Regions from separate parts of the Paenibacillus sp. FSL R7-0189 genome, predicted to be linked through region 1. Evidence: riboswitches for the same ligand, from Rfam matches in the RefSeq annotation. Region 1 holds a riboswitch; the other holds the start of a gene.
The links. A riboswitch is a leader RNA that binds a small molecule or an ion and turns the genes downstream of it on or off. The one in region 1 is predicted to bind cyclic di-GMP.
Positions count from the first base shown of each region.

Region 1 (12,357 bases):
AATGATACAAAGCCAACTGGGAAGTCATGTGCCGATTATCGTTGAACCGGAGCGTCGGGATACTTTTCCGGCTATCGCCTTAACAGCTACCTATCTTTATTCAGTGGCAGGTGTTTCTCCAGCGGAGACGGTAGCAATATTGCCTGTTGACCCTTATGTAGAAGCATCTTTTTTCGATACCATAGCTATGCTTGAGGGGACCATGCTGGAAAGTGGAGCAAATCTGGCTCTAATGGGTGTTGTTCCTGAACATGCCTCAGAGAAATACGGATATATTATTCCTACCACCGAAGAGGCGGGGGAAAATGGTTTTATGAAGGTGAGTCACTTTCAAGAGAAACCTGACCGCATACAAGCAGAACAGCTCATCGAGCAAAATGCCTTGTGGAATTGCGGAGTGTTTGCCTTCCGCTTAGGGTACTTGTTAGATATTTTGCAGCGTAAAGGGTTGCCTTTAGGATATGAAGAATTGCAGAAGCAGTATAAGCTATTGTCTTCCATCAGTTTTGATTATGAAGTGGTGGAGAAAGAAGAACATATTGTGGTGCAGCCGTATGATGGATTCTGGAAGGATCTTGGAACGTGGAATACGCTGACAGAGGAAATGAGCAGCAAGCATGTAGGAAAAGGTTTTGTGACGGCGGATTCTGAGGGGACTTGCTTGATTAATGAGCTGGACATTCCGATTACGGTAATTGGTGCGAAGGATCTGATCATTGCGGCTAGCCCGGATGGGATTCTAGTTACCCATAAAGCTGAGAGCCCACGGATTAAAGAAGTGCTGAAGACCTTTGAACAAAGACCGATGTACGAGGAACGCCGTTGGGGTCATTACAAAGTTATTGATTATGTGAAATATGATGAAGGCAATGAAGTGCTGACCAAACGGATTTTTATATCCGAGGGGAATAATATCAGCTATCAATTACATCGCAAGCGTAGTGAAATTTGGACAATCGTCAGCGGCGAAGCAAGTATTGTGCTGAATGAGAAAAAACATAATGTGAAGGCTGGGGACGTGGTACGTATACCGGAAGGAACGAAGCACGCGATCCTTGCTTTGACGGATGTTGAGTTTATAGAGGTACAGACGGGGTCTGAATTAGTAGAAGAAGATAACATACGTATTACTTTAGACTGGAATGATATAGAACTACAACAATTCATTTCATAGGTCTAACCTATCTATTTAACCAATTCAAAATTTCTTGAAACAGGTAAATTGACTCAATTATCAAAAAAAGTCATAAAAACACTAAATATATCATTAATTGTCGTCGATACTTACGGTAAGAGAGATTATTTCTCTTAAATTGAAAAGGCAAACCTATCGAAAGGTAGGGACGCAAAGCTATAGGGCCTTCGAAAGAGTGGCAGCCTGGCTACCGAAAGGGAGATTATTTTGAAAGCTTACCGTACGTATCGATTGTTTGGTGCATTTCTGTCACTCGTCCTGTTTCTGACTGCACTTCCGCTTGCTGTTGGAATTTCGCCGTCTGTTGTCATAGCTGCTTCAAATTCTGGAACGCCAGTTACCCCAGGTGCCTCACCTGAAGCCGTAAAGCTGCTTAACTATTTTTACTCGATCTCAGGAAAAGGTATTATTGCCGGTCAACATGACTATTTAGAAAGTCCAGATGAAATTAACAATATGCTGAAGGGAACCAGCGGACAATATGCGGCTCTTCACGGTTATGAAATGGGTGCGATCAGTGGTCAGTCCGAAGCAACGATGGCTTGGCAACGTCAAAATGTGGTGAACAGCGCCATCAACTGGAATAAAGCGGGCGGGATCGTAGCTATGACTTTTCATGCTAACCTGCCGGGCACCTCTTATGACTGGGATAATGTGAAAAAAACACTTAGCCAGAGTGAGTTCGATAGTTACGTTACACCGGGTACCAAGCAATATAACAATCTGATCGCTGAGCTTGATAAGGTGGCCGTCTCTTTAAAAAGCTTGCGCGATGCCAACGTTCCGGTGCTTTGGAGACCCTATCATGAAATGAACGGGAACTGGTTCTGGTGGGGGAAGAAAAATAACTTTTCTAAACTATGGAATATTATGTATGACCGTTTTGTTAACGTTCATAAATTAAATAATTTGTTATGGGTATGGAGTCCGAATGCTCCCAATGTTTGGTCAGATCCTTATGCGCTAACTTATCCAGGTGCTGATAAAGTAGATATTCTGGCAGCAGATATATACGAAAATGATTACCAGCAAAAATACTATGACAGCTTATTGAGTCTAGCCGCAGGCAAACCGATTGCGATCGGGGAAAATGGTGAAATGCCTAATCTGGAGAAGCTTCAGCAATCGCAAAGTAAATGGACGTATATGATGAGCTGGGGAAAAATGCTTTACGAGAATAACAGTGCAGAAACAATTAAAACATTTATGAATAGCAACTATACCCTGACCAGAGATAAATTAAATACTGGTCTGGCACCGACACCTAGCGCCGCACCAGCGCCGGCACCTTCTGAAGAAGAGGGGGAGGCAGCAATTCCTCTCGCGAAGGGGCTTGCAGGAGAGTATTACAACAACATGCAATTGTCGGGAGCAGCAACTCTTAACAGAACTGATGCAATAATCGATTTCAATTGGCGGCAAGGCTCCCCGGATGCCGCCCTCGGGATTGATCGGTTCTCCATACGTTGGAGCGGTAAAATTAAGCCATTATATAATGAGCAATATACATTTTACACTACCTCAGATGATGGTATCCGTGTCTGGGTGAATGGGGAATCCGTGATTGATAGTTGGACTAAGCAAAGTGGTACTGAGCGTAAGGGCACTATAACGCTGAAGGCTGGCCAGCTATATGATATCAAGGTGGAGTATTACGAGAATGAAGGCGATGCGAGAGTCCGCTTGATGTGGGAAAGTGCTAGTCAAGCTAAAGAGACAGTTCCAGCAAGTGCACTTTTTCTTCCGGATGTCTCCTGATTGATGAAAATTAAAGGTCGATCCTTAGTGGCTCTGCGTTATTGCAGAGCTACTAAGCTATAGTCCTCATTAGGTCAGAAGACGATTGTCCGATAACAGGTATGTTTTTAACACCTGTGGAGGCAGTACAGCTACCGAAAGGAGGATTTATTTGCGTAAATATTATAAGAAAAACAGATTGTTGTTTACTATGTTACCGGTCTTTATTATTTTTTCCTTGCTGCCTTGGGGAGAGGTTAAAAGTCTTCCGAAGGCTATGAGTGTTTCTTCCTCCCTACCTCCGGCTATACCAAGTAATCCTTCGGCTTCTGAAGAAGCCAAGCAACTGCTAAGTAATTTGGTAAATCTACGTGGCAAAGGGATCTTGTCCGGCCAGCATGATTATCTAGAAAGTCCAGATGAACTGGTTCATAAGCTGAAGAATACTTCGGGACAAAATGCTGTTCTACATGGTTATGAATTAGGGGCGATTAATAATCAATCCGAAGAGACGATCGCAGAACAGCGGCAAGCTGTTATAGACAGTGCAATTGAATGGCATCAAGAGGGTGGCATTGTAGCGATGACCTTCCATCAGAGCTTACCGGGAACCTCTCCAGAGTGGTCCAATGTAAACAGAAGTCTCAGTCAAGAGAAATTTAATGCTTATGTTACACCTGGGACAGCTCAGTATAAGAGGCTAATCTCAGATCTAGACGAGGTTGCTGGATATTTGGGTCAGCTGCGTGATGCCGGAGTTCCGGTCTTATGGCGACCTTACCATGAAATGAATGGTGGTTGGTTTTGGTGGGGGAAAAAGGACAATTTTTCAGAGCTGTGGAGTATTGTCTATGATCGTTTTGTAAACACACACAAGCTAAATAATCTACTGTGGGTGTGGAATCCGAATGCGCCGAATGAATGGTCAGATCCATATGCTGCATATTATCCCGGTGGGGATAAACTCGATGTTCTGGCTGCGGATATCTACAATAACGATTATAAACAGTCCTACTATGAGGATCTGCTCGCATTGGCCGAGGGTAAACCTATCGGAATCGGGGAGAGTGGGCAACTGCCGAACCCGGATGTATTAACTGAGAAACAAAATAAATGGGTCTATATGATGACCTGGGGAAAATTACTGACAGAAAATAATACACTACAGTCAATTAAAAGCTTTATGAAAGACTCGTTTATAGTATCAAGAGAGGACTATGTTCTCACAACAGGAGATCCTTCGATAGCACCCGTAACTCCGGTAACCCTAACGGGTTTAACTGGAGAATACTATAACAATACTGATTTAGAGGGAGAAGCGGTACTTATCCGCAATGACCGTAAGATTGATTTTAATTGGCATGGTGGGTCTCCTGCCTCAGAGATAAATGAAGATCACTTTTCTGTACGCTGGAAAGGGAAACTCAAACCCAAATTCAGTGAAAAATATACGATTTCGGCATCCTCTGATGATGGAGTCCGTGTCTGGATTGACGGAAAGCTGATCATCGACAATTGGAAAAATCAAAGTGCAACCCTTCATAAAGGAAGTATCCCACTCACAGCCGGAACGCTTTATGATATCCAAATTGAATATTATGAGAATGAAGGAGATGCCAATCTTCGTTTGCTATGGGAGAGTTCCAGCCAGAAGCAGCAGGTAATTCCACAAGGGGCATTGTTCCTTCCTTAATCTAATGAAATGATAGGGTAAGACATTCCGGAAGAAAGAGAGGACCTATGGATGGGAATAACGAGGAGAATATCTAATAGAAAAAATAAGATATCTGCAAACAAACCATTACTGTTATTACTAAAATTCGCCGCATTAACCGTCTTGTTTCTGTTGTCTGTCTCTGTCTTCGGAACGAATAGGACAAACGATTATAAGGTAGGTGCCAATATACCGAGACTATCTGCAGGAACTGATGCTGCAGCAGAAATACCGGATGGTACTGTGATCTGGAATCTGGGACAACATGATGGCTCAGCAGCTGAATTCGCTGCGAGTGGCACTTCTGGCAGCAAGAAGGAATTTAATGTTACTTCTTCGGTGCTCAAATCATCGGCTCTTCAGAGCTTGCCTGCAGGCTTGAATGGAAAGACCCAGCCGGAATTAACGATCACCTATCAGCTAAATAAGATCCCGGAGAATGGGGTCTTATTTAGCGTAGGTATTCTGGATGCTTATAAATCCGTGCCGCAAATGAGTGTGTTCTCCAATCATCAATTGTCGGGGATCATTCAAATTGCGGGCGTTGCTGGCACAGAAAGCGAATATAACTTTCAAAAGACCTATGAATTATATATTCCCAAGGAGCAATTGAAGATAGGAACGAATGAATTGAAGCTGCAAACGGTTCGCTGTTTATATTGCAGTGACAAAGAAGACGAATATTCCTGGTGGACTTGGGATAATCTCCGTTTAGAATCTCTTAACGCTCCAATTTCTGAGCCTATCCATGGCAGCTATACACTGACGGGAACAGTAGTGAATAATAAACAATTTTATTTCGATGAAGGTGCAGTTACGCACTTGCCTTATGTTATCAAATGGCTAGGGATGGCTTATAGCGGGAATGTGATGCGTACTAGCTGTGCCAGTGATGTCGGGAGATCCTGCTCGGATATGATGGAATATTACAAGGTATTGCAGGATTACAACATGCAGGCGGTTGCTTTGTATTTGCATACTGGTGATATTAAGCTTAAGGCAGATGGATCGTTGCCTGTTGACGCGGAGAAAAAGCTGACAGATTATTTTGAGCAATATAGCCCCTATTTTCAATATTATGAGGTAGATAATGAGCCGGGATTATTCAATCGTTCTAAGGCAGTGAATCTGGCGATTGCGGACTGGCTGAATAAAAAGGGCAAGCAAATCGCGCCCCATTTACAAACTGTTGCTCCGGGTTGGGCATATTGGCCGAGCTACAGTGAGGATTCTTGCGGTAATCAGAAGGGAACTGGGAAGGAATGTGGAGATCCGGATGGCTGGGAACGTGATCCAGAGCAACGTATGGAGCTGGAGAAGGTTACGGATTTGACCAATGGACATTCCTACGGAGACTCTTATATTTTTAGTAATGGAGGAAGCTTTACTGAGAATTTGAAGACCTTCACTGGTGCAGACAATGGACTCGGCAAAAAAATGCTGACCACTGAATTTGGTACCTCGGACAGTCATGTGGATGCCTATCAATACGGGGCAACGGAGCGGACAGCGGCTGTATTCGACCGGATCATGCGTGCACATATTGGTTATGCGGATATGTTTGTGCAGCATGCTGCTTTTTTTAAGGATTTCAGTTTATTCAAATACGGGTTTAATTTAGAAGAGCATGATCCGGCGACCACAGAGATTTATTATACAAAAGAAAATGAGGATTCACGTGTCAGCATCATGAGAAGGCTCAGTCTTGCCTATGCTACACATGGAGCTCCGCTAACTTATCAAATTGCCAACAAAGATGTGTTAGCCGACAAGCTGGTATATGTTCGGGCCGTGGATACTTCTACATTGAAGCCTCTTGCGGGAAGCGGAGCGACCTCAAATAAGGTGCTGGTTAATTTCGTTAACTTTGAATCTACTCCACAAACTGTGAGTGTAAATGTGACTATGCCGAAAAACGGGGTGTATGAAGGGGAACGTTTTGGAAACGGGGATACGTATGAAAAAGCAAGAAGTTATGTAACAGGTAAAAAGGCTACTCCTACGTTAACCTTTACGGAGACCCTTGCTCCAGGAGAGGCTGTGCAGTATATTTTGCAGCCTTCCTCTGAAGTAAAGCCGTCGGCACCTAAAGGATTCAAAGCCGCAGCAACAAAAGGTTTAGCTGTAAAATTAAATTGGTTGGAGGCACCAGGAGCAAGCTATGAGCTGCTTCGCGCTGAAGGTAGCGGCGGGGAAATGAAGGTGGTGGCCACCGATGTGAAGCTTACAGAATATACGGATCATAATTTACGTGAAGGGACGTTATATACCTACGCGGTAAGGGTATCCGGCTCTAATTTACTGTCCGATAAAGTTCAGATTACAGCTACTGGACTGGTTCCTCTGGATCGTACTAAATGGAAGGTATCCTCAAATGTGAATACGGCAGCATCAGCTCCTAGTCTGGCTATCGATGGGGATCGGCGCACGCGCTGGGATACAGGGAAACATCAGGTTTCCGGTGAGTATTTTCAGATTGATTTGGGTGAAGCACATGAAATTGAAAGAATAGATTTGGATAGCACGTTATCACCGTTTGATTACCCAAGAGACTATGTAGTCTATATTTCTGACGATGCTCAAAACTGGAAAAAACTCACGTCTGGTAAAGGTACGAAAGAGCTTACTAAGATATCCTTTTCTAAAGTGAAGACGAGGTATGTCAAAATTGTACAGAACGGAGCCGGCGGGAATTATTGGTCTATTCAAGAGTTACAGGTGTACTCCAGAGAATAAGCAATTATTTGAATTTATATAACTGTTAATAGAGCATACTAAATAACCTCAGCGGGATCCTTCTCCCGCTGAGGTTATTTTTGTGCTTTAAATAAAATGGAGGCCTGACATATAAGGTAAAGGAATTGCCTCTGATTCCTCCAAGGAATCAGAGGTGCGAAGCGGGCTCGCTGGATCAAACAGCAGCGAGATCAGCTCCTTGTCGTCCACGGACGACAAGTCGAGGCTACGATTGCGGCATACTTCCGTCTGCCGCAAAAGCGCTTCCCGGTCTGCGATGCAGACCGTCCCGCTATTCGCGCCGGCGCTTAAGGAGGCGCCGGCGTCCCGCAGAAGCGCGAGCAGGCTGCGCTCCTGCCACGGCACAGGCACTTGCAGCGTGCCAACGCCGCTGCACAGAGCCGCCTTGGCCAGCAACGCCGCTACCGCTTGCGGCTGGCCGGCCCATTCCACCGCCGCCGCTGGGCTCGGCGCCGGCACATCCGCCGCAGGCACAGCCATCGCGGCGAACCCCTCGATGCTGCCGTCCCGCACGGCTACGAGTGTGCGCTGGGACAAGCCCAGCACACCCGCGTAAGCCTCGGCACCCAGCAGCAGCGCCAGCTCACCCGGACTGTACACCTGTCCGGCTTCGCGTTCATTCAGCAGCCGGTTGACGGCGAAGAAGTCGCCCGGCTGCATTGGCCGCAGCGTCCATTCTTCCCCTGCTGCGGCAGCAAGTGCGTGAGCCGAGCTTACGTTCAGCTCGGCCAATTGCGTACCGCCGAACGGTACGCATCCCGCTCGGGTATACAGCGAGCGGTCACCCGAGACAAAGATAAGCGATGCGCCGGCATTCGCAGCATGGGTCTGGCATAGCTGTAGAAGCTGACCGGCTAGTCCCTGTCCGCGATAAGCAGGATCTGTGCAAACCGCGCCGATGGAGAACACGTTCAGGAGAGCTTCTCCAGTGCGGATCGTGGAGGGCACTAATCCCATAAAAGCAGCGATGTTACCGTCCTCGGCAACGGCTGCATAAGAGTGAGTGTAACCAGGGCTAAAAATCAGCGGAAACAGCTCTTTCATAGAAGTGTCGCCAGCTTTACGAAAGATGGAATGGGCTAGAAGAGCGGCTTGCTCCAGCTCCGCAGGTTTAATTAATCTCAATTGCATATACAGTCAGCCTCCTTATATGTAAATACGAGTAGGGTAGAAAGGAATTATTTTAAGTATAAGCCCCAGCGGATGAAATCTTCAATCCTGCTTATATTATTCAATGTCTCAAAAGGAGGTGGATAAGGGTAATAACGTACATAAATAAGGAAGCTTATATTTTAAGCTAGAAGCGAAAGGGAAGTGAATAAACGGTGACCCAACTTGCAGATAATATCATATTATTGCTGGCAGCTCTCTTACTTGTAGGTGTGTTTTCCACCAAATTCTCCACTAAATTTGGAATGCCAGCTCTAGTGCTTTTCCTTGCTGCGGGGATGGTACTGAGTCAATTTATCTTTTTTAACAATGCTTCCTTAACACAAATGGCCGGGATTTTTGCGCTGGTTGTTATCTTGTTCGAAGGTGGGATGCAGACCAGTATTAAGGATATCAAGCCTATTATTCGGCCGGCATTATCCTTATCCACGGTAGGCGTATTGTTAACGACAGCTATCGTTGGGGTGTTCGCTAAGCTGATTCTTGAGGTGTCATGGGCAGAAAGTTTTCTGTTCGGAGCTATCGTGGGTTCGACTGATGCTGCTGCGGTCTTTTCGGTATTAGGCGGTAAGAATATTGACAAACGACTGACCTCGACACTCGAAGCGGAATCAGGCAGCAACGATCCTATGGCGGTATTTTTGACAGTATCGCTGATCGAATGGATTCAGCATCCGGATATGGCGATATGGGGACTTGTGCTGTCCTTTATATGGGAGATGGCAGTTGGTTTGGTGATAGGGATTGTACTTGGTAAAGTCGCAGTATATCTTATCAATCGAATTAACCTGGATTCTACGGGACTTTACCCGGTATTGGCAATTGGATTTGCTGTCCTAACCTACGGCTTATCTGCACTCGTTCATAGCAGCGGCTTGCTGGCTGTCTATGTAATGGGTCTTACCCTTGGCAATTCCGAGCTGATGTATCATCGAACCATTATGAATTTTAGTCATGGCTTTGCTTGGATGATGCAAATATTTATGTTTATATTGCTGGGTCTACTGGTATTTCCACAGGAGCTGGCAGAGGTGGCTTGGCAAGGTATATTGCTGTCCGTCATTCTGATGGTTGTGGCAAGGCCAATAGGAGTGTTTATAAGCTTGCTCTTTTCCAGATTCTCTATTCGTGAAAAAACACTAATTTCTTGGGCCGGCTTGCGCGGAGCCGTTCCAATTGTGCTGGCAACCTATCCGCTGCTAGCTAATCTTCCCCACGGCCGACTGTTCTTTAATGTAGTATTCTTCGTCGTGCTGACCTCAGCAGTGATTCAAGGAACAAGCATTTCACCGCTGGCTTCCCGGTTGAAGCTGGTGGGGCAAGAGGATTCAGCACAGCCATCACTGATGGAGCTGGTCGCCCTTGGCAAGACGGATTCCGAGTTCAACCACATAGGAATTGAACCTTACATGCCCATTGCCGGGCAGAAAATCTCCGATATCGGACTGCCAGATGATATCTTATTTACTGCTATTATCCGGAATAAAAGCATTGTCACCCCCCATGGCAGTACCGTCATTGAGCCAGGTGATACTGTATATGTCTTAAGTCCAAAGAGCAAACGCGATGAGATGAGGGCTTTTTTCCGGAGTCAGAAAGGGAAGACGGCGGAGGAAAATATATCTTTGATTTAAGTCTAGAAAGAGGACGTTATCCAGAGTGTGACAGAGATAATAGGCGTTATAACAAAAGTTATGCTAGAATCGGCAACATGCAAATCTTCAGAGTGGTTGCAAAAAGCAAAAGGATGTGTTAAATTGTATATAGATTTAGAACGAGTCTAAATACAATATAATAAATTAACCATAGGAGGTTTTATTAATGACTACACAACTAAAGAGCCAAACTGAACTGCACGCTGCTTTGAACCGCCAGACCGCGAACTGGTTCCTGCTTGGGGTAAAGCTTCATCATTATCACTGGTATGTTAGCGGATCCCAATTCTTCACGCTGCATGAGAAGTTTGAAGAACTCTACAATGAAGCTGCTGGTTATGCAGATGATTTGGCTGAGCGCCTGCTTGCTATTGGTGGACAACCTGCCTCCTCTATGAAACAATATCTGGAGCTTTCCGATTTACAGGAAGCTCGTGGCGGCGAAGATGCCAAGGGTATGGTAATGGAGCTGGTTAGAGACTTTACAACTGTTTCTAAAGAACTGCAGGCTGCGATTGCTACTGCAGAAGAACTGGCTGATCAACCCACTGCGGATCTGCTGATTGGTATTAGAAGCAGCATTGAGAAACATGCTTGGATGTTGAATGCTTTTATCGCCTAAGACAACATTCTTATAAAGGATAGAACCACAAAGAGCGCCTGCGTATAGGATACGCATGGCGCTCTTTGTTTTGTTGTTTTACTGCTGAACACAACTATTTAATAAACACACCCCCGAAGGGAACTACCTCGCGTAGAAATCGTTTAACAATTCCATCATCGTTGTTATCTCTTTCGAATCGGCGGTTCTGACGTCCTGCCTGAAACAGCACAGGCCCGTGACCTGTCATCTTCCAGTGATAGCTCATATGCTGGCTAGCCAAATGGTTGCCGTAAACGGTGAGCTCCAGCTTGGCATTCTCAGGGTAGGCAATAATGCTGCCTGCATCGACATAAAGGGGGTTGGTCGGGTGCAGTACAGCTTCACAGACCGTACCCTCCGTCAGTATGCCAATCATGCCATTGCCCGAGAATTTCACTTTTACAATGTCCCGTGTAACGAGCACATTCTTCATGCTTAGCACTCGGGTCTCCAGTGAAATACCTATACTGTAGAAGAAGAGATGCTTAAAGTCGTACAGCAGATCGCTTTTGCCATCGAGCTGCAGGATTTTTATGCGATAGCCTGGTGGAAGGGCGGCGACGAAATGGCAAGGACCTGCCATATCGGAACGAATCAACTTTCGCTTGCGGTATATGCCCTTCACATCCATAAATCTGTCCGCTCGTCCTGAGGAAGGACCTTGATAAGCGATAATTTGTTGTGGATGGAGTACATGAACCTCTTCCTTCTCCTCAAGGGAGAAGGCTACGGCTTGTCCGCTTCCACTGTCGCTTTCATCTTGGATATCGATGTTCATAGTTCATCTCCCTCATGCTGTGACTGTGATCTTCAATGAATACGTAAGACTAACGCAGACGGTCGCCTTTTCGCGAACGGTAAAGCATGCTGAAACGAATAAAACGGATCAGTATAAAATAACCTAGGATTAGTCCAATCCCTGTAAAAATAGTCACTTTGATTTTATGATAATATTCTTCGCGTGCCGTCCGGTCATTTTTTAATTCATCAACCATCTGCGTTAGTTGGCGATTCTGCTCTTGTAGGCTTTCGTTCTGTATCCGGTAAGCTTCTATCTCCTGCGTGGTATTCGCGAGCTTATCCTTTGCCTGCTGAAGCTCTTCAGCGGTTTGCTGAAAACCTTCCTTTAATTCATTCACTTCGTTTGGCAGCTCGGAGAAATTTTTAACTCCATTATAGATATCACTGAATATATTAGCTTTTGCTACAGGAGCTGGCAGGCATACAGTAAGCGTCAGCAAGAACAGGAGCGAATATAACAGCTGTAGATATGCTCGGGATTTATGTTGCTTCATCTATATAATCACCACCCAATTTAGGCTTGTAGTTCTTTTATTTTAACACAGCTTGACAGCTTCTGACAGCGTACGCCATGGGACTGGTAATGCTTATAATGAAAGTAATTTTTACCTCCTTAAGGTTTTCGTTTACTCATTATTAAACACGATCAGTCCGTGATTATCTCGATTGAGAAGAGGTACTATTT
Region 1 covers NZ_CP150223.1:1,298,323-1,310,679, reverse strand. Annotated here, with positions in the region: gene MKY63_RS05685 (sugar phosphate nucleotidyltransferase) at 1-1,174, shown strand, start outside; cyclic di-GMP riboswitch class I at 1,311-1,390, shown strand; gene MKY63_RS05680 (glycosyl hydrolase) at 1,403-2,953, shown strand; gene MKY63_RS05675 (glycosyl hydrolase) at 3,105-4,625, shown strand; gene MKY63_RS05670 (discoidin domain-containing protein) at 4,677-7,382, shown strand; gene MKY63_RS05665 (GNAT family N-acetyltransferase) at 7,470-8,534, opposite strand; gene MKY63_RS05660 (potassium/proton antiporter) at 8,729-10,207, shown strand; gene MKY63_RS05655 (Dps family protein) at 10,395-10,850, shown strand; gene MKY63_RS05650 (AIM24 family protein) at 10,945-11,649, opposite strand; gene MKY63_RS05645 (hypothetical protein) at 11,699-12,166, opposite strand.

Region 2 (12,357 bases), 390 kb from region 1:
TGTGTAGTGTCCAGCGCTCTTTTCAGTACACCTTCAACCCCTACACAACGCTCCCCTACCCCAGATACATACGTATCTAGCCATAGCTTCGGTGGTGTGTTTAGCCCCGTTACATTTTCGGCGCAGAGTCACTCGACCAGTGAGCTATTACGCACTCTTTCAATGGTGGCTGCTTCTAAGCCAACATCCTGGTTGTCTGTGCAACTCCACATCCTTTCCCACTTAACACACACTTGGGGACCTTAGCTGATGGTCTGGGCTGTTTCCCTTTTGACAATGGATCTTAGCACTCACTGTCTGACTCCCGGCAATAAGTATATGGCATTCGGAGTTTGACTGAGCTTGGTAATCCTTGCGGACCCCGCACCCAATCAGTGCTCTACCTCCACTACTCTTATACCGAGGCTAGCCCTAAAGCTATTTCGGGGAGAACCAGCTATCTCCGAGTTCGATTGGAATTTCTCCGCTACCCCCACCTCATCCCCGCACTTTTCAACGTACGTGGGTTCGGGCCTCCAGTGCGTGTTACCGCACCTTCACCCTGGACAGGGGTAGATCACACGGTTTCGGGTCTACGTCCACATACTCAATCGCCCTATTCAGACTCGCTTTCGCTGCGGCTCCACCTTCTCGGCTTAACCTTGCATGTTAAACGTAACTCGCCGGTTCATTCTACAAAAGGCACGCCATCACCCATAGATCGGGCTCTGACTTTTTGTAAGCACACGGTTTCAGGTTCTATTTCACTCCCCTTCCGGGGTGCTTTTCACCTTTCCCTCACGGTACTGTTTCACTATCGGTCGCCAGGTAGTATTTAGCCTTAGCAGATGGTCCTGCTGGATTCATACGGGGTTTCACGTGCCCCGCACTACTCGGGATCCGTCTCGGAGAGAACACAGTTTAGGTTACAGGGCTTTTACCTCTATCGCGGGCCTTTCCAGACCTCTTCACCTACCATATTCCTTTGTAACTCCATGTGAGACGTCCCACAACCCCTAAGAGCAAGCTCTTAGGTTTAGGCTGTTCCGCGTTCGCTCGCCGCTACTGACGGAATCACTATTGTTTTCTCTTCCTCAGGGTACTTAGATGTTTCAGTTCCCCTGGTCTGCCTCTACACACCCTATGTATTCAGGTATGAGTAACTGCGAATTACCACAGCTGGGTTTCCCCATTCGGACACCCCCGGATCAAAGCTTGCTTACAGCTCCCCGAGGCAGTTTCGTTGTTCGCCACGTCCTTCGTCGGCTCCTGGCGCCTAGGCATCCTCCGTGTGCTCTTATTAGCTTAACCTTGATTCTTCCGAAGAAAAATCTCACTAATAACATTTACTTGTTTACACAAGTTGCTAAAAGATGTTCTAAAACGCAAATTCGTTTCGGTATCCAGTTTTCAAGGATCAAGTCTTACTGAGAGCTTAAACTCTCAAAACTGAGCAACGAGTGAGTAACAGGCCTAAACCTGAGTTTTGGAAGTTAAACTTCCGATTTGAATGTTCTCATTGCAGAGAACGATTCTCCATAGAAAGGAGGTGATCCAGCCGCACCTTCCGATACGGCTACCTTGTTACGACTTCACCCCAATCATCTACCCCACCTTCGGCGGCTGGCTCCCTTGCGGGTTACCCCACCGACTTCGGGTGTTGTAAACTCTCGTGGTGTGACGGGCGGTGTGTACAAGACCCGGGAACGTATTCACCGCGGCATGCTGATCCGCGATTACTAGCAATTCCGACTTCATGCAGGCGAGTTGCAGCCTGCAATCCGAACTGAGACCGGCTTTGATGGGATTGGCTCCACCTCGCGGCTTCGCTTCCCGTTGTACCGGCCATTGTAGTACGTGTGTAGCCCAGGTCATAAGGGGCATGATGATTTGACGTCATCCCCACCTTCCTCCGGTTTGTCACCGGCAGTCACTCTAGAGTGCCCAGCATTACCTGCTGGCAACTAAAGTTAAGGGTTGCGCTCGTTGCGGGACTTAACCCAACATCTCACGACACGAGCTGACGACAACCATGCACCACCTGTCTCCTCTGTCCCGAAGGCCGCCACTATCTCTAGTGGATTCAGAGGGATGTCAAGACCTGGTAAGGTTCTTCGCGTTGCTTCGAATTAAACCACATACTCCACTGCTTGTGCGGGTCCCCGTCAATTCCTTTGAGTTTCAGTCTTGCGACCGTACTCCCCAGGCGGAGTGCTTACTGTGTTAACTTCGGCACCAAGGGTATCGAAACCCCTAACACCTAGCACTCATCGTTTACGGCGTGGACTACCAGGGTATCTAATCCTGTTTGCTCCCCACGCTTTCGCGCCTCAGCGTCAGTTACAGCCCAGAAAGTCGCCTTCGCCACTGGTGTTCCTCCACATATCTACGCATTTCACCGCTACACGTGGAATTCCACTTTCCTCTTCTGTACTCAAGCCACCCAGTTTCCAGTGCGACCTCAGGTTGAGCCCAAGGTTTAAACACCAGACTTAAATAGCCGCCTGCGCGCGCTTTACGCCCAATAATTCCGGACAACGCTTGCCCCCTACGTATTACCGCGGCTGCTGGCACGTAGTTAGCCGGGGCTTTCTTCTCAGGTACCGTCACTCCGGTAGCAGTTACTCTACCGGACGTTCTTCCCTGGCAACAGAGCTTTACGATCCGAAAACCTTCATCACTCACGCGGCGTTGCTCCGTCAGGCTTTCGCCCATTGCGGAAGATTCCCTACTGCTGCCTCCCGTAGGAGTCTGGGCCGTGTCTCAGTCCCAGTGTGGCCGTTCACCCTCTCAGGTCGGCTACGCATCGTCGCCTTGGTGGGCCGTTACCCCACCAACTAGCTAATGCGCCGCAGGCCCATCCCTCAGTGACAGATTGCTCCGTCTTTCATTCTTCTCTCAGGAGAAAAAAGAAATTATCCGGTATTAGCTACCGTTTCCGGTAGTTATCCCAGTCTGAAGGGCAGGTTGCCTACGTGTTACTCACCCGTCCGCCGCTAAGTTACTTTGAAAGCAAGCTTTCAAAGTAACTCCGCTCGACTTGCATGTATTAGGCACGCCGCCAGCGTTCGTCCTGAGCCAGGATCAAACTCTCCAATTAGTATTGAAAAGAGCGATATGCTCATTTTGAAACATCTGACGAGAAAATTAATTCTCTAATTTGGATTTCACTTACGTGATTTCCTACTCACTCGTTGTTCAGTTTTCAAAGATCAAGTTCTCGTTGGCGCCGTTTAATGTCTCAGCAGCAACTCTTATAATATATCATGTTGTTTTCAGAAATGCAAGCTTTATTTTTCGAAGCTTTTTATCAGCCTCGTCTGTATCGCCTGTACGCTGTCTAACAACGCTTACCTATAATACCCCAACTATTAATAGAAAAGCAACCCCTAATATAAAAATAAACAACTAGCTTAATAATTAAGCTAGTTGTTTATTTAATAGAGTTATGTTTCTAGCGGCGAATTTAATAGTATTTTGCCGCAGTATATTTGCTTGAGGCTTTAATTAAATCGGTTTTCTTATCACTCTTTGCAAGTCCTGCATCCACTGTAGTATCAATGGTAACCCACTTCCCATTAAGCAATACTTCGTTCCAGGCATGATATTGCGTAACGTAGCTTGTATTCCCCATTACCAACTTAGCAGGAACATCTACACTCCGCAGCATTGCGGCAAAAAGAGAAGCGTAATCATAGCAAATCCCTTTTTTAGTAGTCAATGTCTTATCGATGCTTGGAATATAATCAGTAGTTACACTATTAGCAAGAGAGTAGTCATATTGTACATTCGCAACTACATAGTTATAGATCGCTTTAACTTTCTCTTCGTCTGTTGTTTTGCCTTGTACTAATTGTTTAGCTTTGACAATCGCTTTATCAGAAGAACTCCATTTCACATTCTGTACGGAGCCCAAATATACGGAATTCGAGTCACTCATGGTTACGTCTACTACTTCGGAATATAACGCTTTGTATTTATTACCAGTTGTGTTCTCCAGAACAGAAACCTTATAAGTCCCATTTCCTTGTTGCAAAGGGAAGTCCTCAGCTTGTCCAGAAGCATACAGGTTATAGGTATAGCTGCTGTTATCTTTGGTGATCATGAGTTTGATTCTTTTATCTTTCGGAATATCATAGTTAATACCAATAACACCTTGAGCCACTTTGGATGTAATCAACCAGCTTGCATCTGCACTTGCAGCTTGAGCTGAACTTACCGGAACTGAAGTCATGAGGACGAACAACGCCACCAGCATAAAATAAACCTTTTTCACGGATAAAACTCCTTTCGGTAGCTGGCTGCCATCCTTTCGGGAAGGCCCTTTAGCTTTGCGTCCCTACCTTTCGATAGGTTTGCCGTTATCGTATAAGCTCTATCTGTTCTAGCTTTACTAGATATAATTGATAGAATCCATTTGAAACAAACAAAAAAAGCCTCTTCATTCGGTAGCTGGCTGCCATCCTTTCGGGAAAAGGCCCTTTAGCTTTGCGTCCCTACCTTTCGGAAGGTTTGCCGTTATCGTGTTTAGCTTTTATAGTATAATACTATCATATTTATAGTTGTGAACAAGACCTAATTTACTAGATTACCCATTATTTTATAAATATCTCCCGGTATTTGTGTTTTCTTGTCATTCACTATTCTCATTTTGTTAATTTAGCATGAACAATCAGCCGATGCGTTGGATTCACTAGCGGATCACATGTAATCAGAGTAAGAATCTTATCCTTGTCATTCCCGTCAAGAACGGAGACATCACTCGGATCTACAACAGAAATATCGTATACCTCATAGTTAAACACCTGATCACTAGTCTTTACCGTGATAACATCCCCCACAACAACCTCATTCAATCTGTTAAACAAACGACCCGTAGTTCTAGCCCGATGCGCCGCGATTGCAGCATTTCCGATCTCTCCAAGGGGTGCCGTTTCTTTCATATGGGCTGCAGCATGTTTCATATTAGCTTTTGTAGCCCCTTCTAATACAGGCAGCTTCAAATCAATCTTACCGATTTCAATTAGTGCGATTACTTTGCCACCGACCTCAATCTCCGGTTCAGGCTTTTCTGTCTCTTGGGGTTGGGGCTGTGCCTGAGCATCCAGAACCGATTCCTCTGCTAACAGCTGAGTAACTTCAGCATACCTGCTCTTCAAATCTGGCTGGGGAGTACTATCGGCAGTGCTTAGTTCAGCCGTTTCTAATAACTTCTCCTGCTGCCTGTCGTTGTACCATTCGTTAGCTGTCGGATATAACATGATAAGTATCCCAGCCAGTATGAGTAGATAGGAGAATTTACGCAATGTTATTCACCTCCGTATATTGTTTCTATGGTTATATACAAATCAAGCAGAAACAGCTACTTGCCTTTAAGCATAGCAACTCCTTCTGCCTGAAATTAATGTTTAAAATACCCATTTACGACTTCCAAAGAAATTGATGATCACCGTGATAAAGGTAACCAGCACCTTGGAGATCAAGACTTGAATACCTAGTCTGTCTGTCAACAGATGCATTAGCAGCAGTGATATTCCGAGCACTACCAGATTCAGCACGATAAACTTGACCAGCTGCACGCGGTCGAAGCCTTCTTTATTCCCCCGGTTGCGATCACGAAAGGTTACTTTTTTATTCAAAATAAAGCTATTCGCCGTACCTGCACTATAGGAGATCACCTGCGCCAATGCGTATACCATCCCTAGTGAATTCAACAATGTAAAAATCACAAAATCAATCAGCGTATTGAGTAAACCTACGGCATTAAATTTGAGGAACTGTATGAATGCAGCGCGCAAGTTCTTATCTGACATCATTGTGGTCCTTCCGGCGGTCCAGTTGTTCTTCGTTCTGGTAGCCTTTAGTCTCACTAACAATATATAGCGGTCTATCTTTAGACTCGTCATAAATCCGTCCGATATACTCCCCAATCACACCCAACAGCATCAGAACGATACCGTTAAAGAGCAGATTGACGCCTACAATGGAAGCCCAGCCCGGAACCGTCCAGGAGGTGAAAAATATCCTTTGGAACAAGACGAAAAATAAATAAAGAAAACTAGAGAATGAAAGAAAGAATCCAATATACGTAGCAATTTTAAGCGGCTTATGTGAAAAAGAGGTGATGCCATCTAACGCAAAACGAATCATTTTCTTCAGCGGATATTTGGTTTCTCCGGCAAAACGTTCTTCCCGTTCATATTCCACCATAGTCTGCTTGAAGCCAACCCAGCTCACCAAACCTCGGACATAGCGGTTCTTTTCTTTAAGTCCCCGCAGGACATCACATACCTTACGGTCAATAAGTCGGAAATCGCCTGTATCCGTAGGAATATCCACACTTGTCATACTGCTGAGCAGGCGGTAAAAAAGCTTCGCGGTGACCTTTTTGAACATCGTTTCTCCGTGGCGCTTCAGGCGTTTCGCATATACAACATCATAGCCCTCTTTCCACTTCTCGATCATTTGCAAAATGACCTCCGGAGGATCCTGAAGATCAGCGTCAATAACAACAACCGCTTGACCTTCGGCATAGTCCATGCCAGCTGTAATCGCTACCTGATGTCCGAAATTACGCGAGAAGTCAATCAGCTTGACATGCTCGTCTCGTTCACAGATCTCCCGAATCATCTGGGCGGAACGATCACGACTGCCGTCATTGACGAAGACCAGCTCATAAGTATCGCCGCACTCGTCCATTACTTTTTTCAAACGTTCATAAGTATGGCTAATTACTTGCTCCTCATTGAACATGGGTACAATCACACTATATCTGGCTTTCACCTTTATTCCTCCTACAAGCTTTTTGGAGCGTTACATCCATCTACACTTCATAATAACGCTGCATGCATAAACTTATTTTATAGATTTTTATTAAATCCTAGAAAACCCAAGTAGGGAACCAACGCAGCATATCTTTCACGTAATCTCCACTGACCTGCATCCCTGACAGTACCGGGTAGAAAGCGATAAAGAGCAGCAAAGCAACGGCTACATAGACATACTGTACGTAACGGGCCTCAGGGAATTTACTATCCAGCAACTTCATTATATATACAATACCAAGAATCATAAATGGTACCATAGCAAAATAATGGTAAATAAATGTTTCTCTTGGGACAAGCATCCATGGAACATATTGCGAGAAGAAGGCGATCCAGATCATGTAGAGGTTCTTATCTTTACGTTTCAGCGTAATCCACAGCGTTGCCAGCATCGCAAAAATACCCGTCCACCAGATAAGAGGATTCCCCATAGTCACTATACTGCTGACCTGACCTTCCGGCAAACCTTCACCGCCGCTAAAGAACCAGACCGGTCTCTTCATAAACGGCCATTGCCACCATGAGGAAGCAAAAGGATGTGTAGCTACAAGCTGGCTGTGGTAGTTGTACATATTCTTTTGGGAATCAATCAAACCTTTTATAGTGAAGCCCTCTGCTGATGCAGATAACCCCGGCACAAAAGATAAGCTATAAATAATTACTGGAATAATTACAAAGAACCCGATACAACTAGCCAACGTAATAATGGTCTTTTTCCAAAAAGAATCTACTGCATCACGACAGGTGCCCAGCAATTCCTTGTCTTTGATCTTCCCCTCGGCCAGCAGGCGTCCGGAGGCTTGGTATTCTCTGTAGCGTTCAAAAAGGGAGATAGCCAGCATAATGGCCAGCCCTGCTCCTCCATAGAGCACAATCCATTTCGAAGCTACGCCGATTCCGAAGAATAAGCCAGACCAGAATAACGGAATTAATGTTTTTCTCAAAGGCTGCTTGTAGAAATTCATTGTGTAATACCGCTGCATGAAATAGAACATCAACATAATGAAGAATACTCCGTATACGTCAATCGTGGAGATTCTTGTCTGTGTGAAATGCATGAAATCCAGTGCAAACAATCCTGCCGCGAGGGCGGCGTATTTGCTTTTCTTAAACAAACGCAGCGCCATTACATATATGAGAGGTAACATGGCAACTCCGAACAAGGTTCCGATAATACGCCAGCCGAATGGATTGACCCCGAACAGCTCCATCCCTATGGCAATTAACAACTTACCAAGCGGTGGATGCGTATTCTCGTAAGGCACAATCCCGTGTGTATATTCATAAGCTGTTCGCGCATGATAGATCTCGTCAAAATAAGTGCTATTCATAAAGTTAGAATATTCCGGAATGAGCGACTGCTCGTCAAAAAGATTGGCCGCTGCTCCTCTTTTAGGAACTGCGTTAGCATCCGGTGTCACACCAGCAATAGGAAGGGGTATTCTTTCTCCCCCCTGCTCATAAAAGGCCATTTCGTTCAAAGTGAACCCTGGAGAGGTAACTGTAAACTTCACATATCTCGCTGTCACGTTCAGGGGTTGGCTTTTCCAGATGAAGACATTCCCGACATCCTCACTGACGTCCATCGGACTGCTCCAGACCTCAGGATTGTCGCTGAATTCCAGCTTGAACTTACCCGTGCCTACGCCACCAAAGATATTGACCCGTTCCAATGGTTTACTCTGCCCCAAATCTACATAGAAGCTTTCACCACTGGCAGCAGGCTCCCATAAGGTCTCTGGAGATTTAGTAGAGCCAAGATTATATAAAGCAAGCGCTGCGTAAACGGCCGTAATAGCTATTATGCATATCCAATCTATACGCTTAAACTTCATCGTTAAATCGCCCTCCCTTCTGATGCGGTTTAATTTGCCCGACAACTCTCAAATCTTCTTCATATTGTTCTTCCAGTGTAATTGGCGCTGGAAGAGGTTTTATACCCTTGCGGACATACACATCGTAACCGATATTCAGCATATAAAGCAGTAATGCTAGATTAGCTATAGCAGTCACTAATACGATTCCGTCTGCACCCGGGCTAACATCTGCATTCAGGTGGGATAAGGTGTACGCCACATTGATGTATTGCGTTAAGCTGAATCCGAGAAATAGCGATAAAAAGCGGCGGTCCCGACTTTCTATATAAGTAAACAAACAAAGAATAAGAGCAGGGAACATATAACGTTCATGCATTTTGGTGCCAAGCACAAAGACCACTACTATAAGCACCATGCCGATAAAATAGGATTTGGTCAGGTCCAAGCGATCCTTTTTAAAGGAATAAAATGCCGCAACAGCTACAGCCACTAAAATAAATATGAAGCCCCATACACGGTATGGAATGCCAAGCCAGGTTAGATCAAGGGATGACCACATCGGATCAGTCAGTGCATACAGATTAAATGCATTCACTGAAGAATACGGATAGGAAGATAACGTACTCTTGTAAAGATCAATAATCCCTACCAGACCTCCGTTATTCCAGAAAAATGGTGCCGCAAGCAATCCGAAGATCCCTAATCCATACAAAGCTCCGAATCCAAGCTGCTTCCAAGCGCGGTGATGATAAAAAGCAAACAACAATACCGGCGTGAATATCAACGCTTGCGGTTTAATTAGCGTCGCTAAGGCAAACAAAATTGCGGAGCGAACAAACTTTTTGTTCGCAGCGCCGTGGATACTGAGCAGCAGGAAGATCAAAAAGAACGAATCTGCTTGTCCCCAAGCCGCTGAATTAATAAGTACCGCAGGATTAAACAGAAACAACAACATCAAGCCGAAAGCAATTCCTGTGCCGAGTTTTTTGCGTGACATTTGATAAATGAAGTAGCCGAGCACCAAATCAGAAAGAATCGCAGGGAGCTTGAAGAGTAAATTCTCTCCACCTGAGCCCTGAGTGAATCCTAAAACGCCACGTATGGCGCTAAGCACGTACAATATGTACAAATAGCCTGGAGGATAATCGGCAAAATAACCTTCTTCATAAAATTTGCCTGGACCTAAATCCACCATACGCTGTCCCCAAGAAATAAAGGTATTCATATCATTCTGATATCCTTGCGCGGTAAGACCAATCCACACCCTCAGGATAAAAGCAACTCCGATGGCAATACTCAGCCATTTGGAATAAATATTCTCAGGCTGCTTCATAAGCTTCTCACTACGGAATGCTTTAGTATAAAGCACTGCAAAAAACACACTAAACAGCGCTGAGATCAGCAACATCTTAGTTGGAGATACTTTATGTGGAGTGTCTGCCTTTTTGTCGCCTGCATCTGGACTAACCGCTGCACTATCCAGCGAAATGACGTTAGCCCCTTCGGGAGCCGCGTCTAATTTTTCTACAGCAAAATCATCAAAATAAGCCTTACCTTGAATTAAGCTAGAGTAGCCGCCCAGACTTGCACCTATGCCAAATGACTTCTGCTCCGGTCCTGTCTGGCCGATATATTCAAGATACTGCCATTCACCTGCCGTATCAGTTACGCTGGGATACCCCCCGCCTACTCCAACGGCAAGAATGTTGGCGCCTATTCCCTCGCCTGCTGTACTTACTACTTTGATCCATCCAGAGATTCTATAATAACTATTCGGCGTAGCCTCAATCGTCTGCACCCATTTCAAATGATTGGGTTCGATATTCTCAATGACTGCCGCCTTGCTGCCGGAATGAACTTCCTCCGATTGGATTGAAAGTAGGCCTGAGTTGTCTCCTGAAATCCACATATCCTTAGTCCAGTTAGAAGGCGCATCATCTCCCCCCTCCTCAAAGCCAGGGTTCTGCAATAGATTCCCCTCTGCATAAATGCTTGTTACAGGAAGCACAAACAATAACAGCATCAATACAGTCATTACGGCCGCACGTGTACTCTTGATCATCGTCCCAACCTCACCTCGTCCTATATTCATCTTAGTCCAGCCAAAAGCATATACCTTCTGAAAAACAGCTCCCGAATTAGTGTATTTCACCGTTGCTAAGAAATCATTTGGATTGATTTTCTCATAAAAGAGCATATAAATATAGGGCATGTTTACCTTATCTGGATCGCAAACCCTTCCATCCACAATACTCCATTCCATAGGATCGCCTAAGCTTCAAGGCTCTTATATAGACTCTTATATAGAATAGAAGAATCGCAGTGGCTAAAGCAAATGCCGGAGCAAAAAAAACAGAGATCAGGATCAAGGTGGGGAACAAATTGGACTCTAACACCAAGGCTGCCTCGTCCTGAACATCACCTCTTCAACAATATAATCTAAAACATAGATGATGAAAAGCTAGAAACATAGACTAACCTGAACGGTTAAGTGCCAACAAAAATATAAAAAAAGGGCCCCCTCAGTTATGAAGGAGCCTTTGAATGCACATCTGTATGCTATATATGAGTTAGCCCGCACTACCAAGAAATACATAACGGAGAATAATCAGAATAGCAAGTACCCACATCATCCAGTGAATATCGTATTTTTTCTTGCCAGCAAGGTTAGCTACACAAGCAAGGATTACATAAGTTACGATACCAAAGGAAATACCATTAGCAATATTATAAGTGAAAGGCATGATTACTAGAGTAAGGAACGCTGGAATCGCAACAACCATATCTTGAAAATCAATTTCGCGAATCGATTGTGCCATGAGCACGCCTACGACAATCAATGCTGCAGCTGTAGCAGATCCAGGGATCAGAGCCACTATTGGTGCAAGGAATAACGCAAGCAAGAAGCACACACCCGTTGTTACAGCTGTAAGACCTGTACGTCCACCTTCAGCAACACCTGCCGCGCTTTCTACAAAAGCAGTAGTAGTGGAAGTACCCAATGCCGCACCACCAGCTACAGCGATAGCATCGACAAACATTGCATTACCTACACGTTTGTTACCTTCTTCAGGGTTGTCCATAATACCAGCGCGTTGAGCAGTACCTACAAGTGTACCAAATGTATCGAACAATTCTACAAAAGTGAATGTTGCGATTGCTGAAACAATACCGGTGTGCAGGATACCATCCCAGTCAAATTCGAAAAAGTTCAATTGCGTCAGGTCAGGCACCCAAGGGGTTGTCGGACTGGACAATGAGCCAAAATCAACTACACCCATCAGTATACCCGCGAGGGTTGTACCCAAGATACCGAATAAAATCGCACCTTTAACTTGCAGTACCATCAGGATGGAAATAAGAAGCAATCCGATAATTACCAATTGTACATCAGTGTTCTCTAGACTACCCATATGAATGATTGTTTCAAAGGATAGGACGTCTGTGAATGTATTGGCGGAAATATCTTTACCAGCTTCGACACCAATCGTCATCAAACCACTGTTCTTAAGCCCAAGGATTGTAATGAACATCCCGATACCTACGGTAATGGCATGCTTCAAGCTGTCAGGAATGGCTGTCAGTAAGATCTGCCGCACTCGGGTAACCGTGAGCAGGATGAAGATCAAACCGGAAATAAATACTGCAGTCAGACCCATTTGCCAAGTGAATGGATGTTCTGAGGTTGCAGAAGACAAAATTACGGAAGCAAAGTATGCATTAAGTCCCATACCTGG
Region 2 covers NZ_CP150223.1:1,684,701-1,697,057, forward strand. Annotated here, with positions in the region: rRNA gene MKY63_RS07225 (23S ribosomal RNA) at 1-1,290, opposite strand, end outside; rRNA gene MKY63_RS07230 (16S ribosomal RNA) at 1,522-3,079, opposite strand; gene MKY63_RS07235 (transglutaminase-like domain-containing protein) at 3,446-4,255, opposite strand; cyclic di-GMP riboswitch class I at 4,269-4,349, opposite strand; cyclic di-GMP riboswitch class I at 4,424-4,506, opposite strand; gene MKY63_RS07240 (class D sortase) at 4,626-5,285, opposite strand; gene MKY63_RS07245 (GtrA family protein) at 5,388-5,795, opposite strand; gene MKY63_RS07250 (glycosyltransferase family 2 protein) at 5,782-6,732, opposite strand; gene MKY63_RS07255 (phospholipid carrier-dependent glycosyltransferase) at 6,860-8,638, opposite strand; gene MKY63_RS07260 (glycosyltransferase 87 family protein) at 8,628-10,883, opposite strand; gene MKY63_RS07265 (NCS2 family permease) at 11,191-12,357, opposite strand, start outside.
Region 2: another riboswitch for cyclic di-GMP. It lies ahead of MKY63_RS07235 (transglutaminase-like domain-containing protein); the one in region 1 lies ahead of MKY63_RS05680 (glycosyl hydrolase).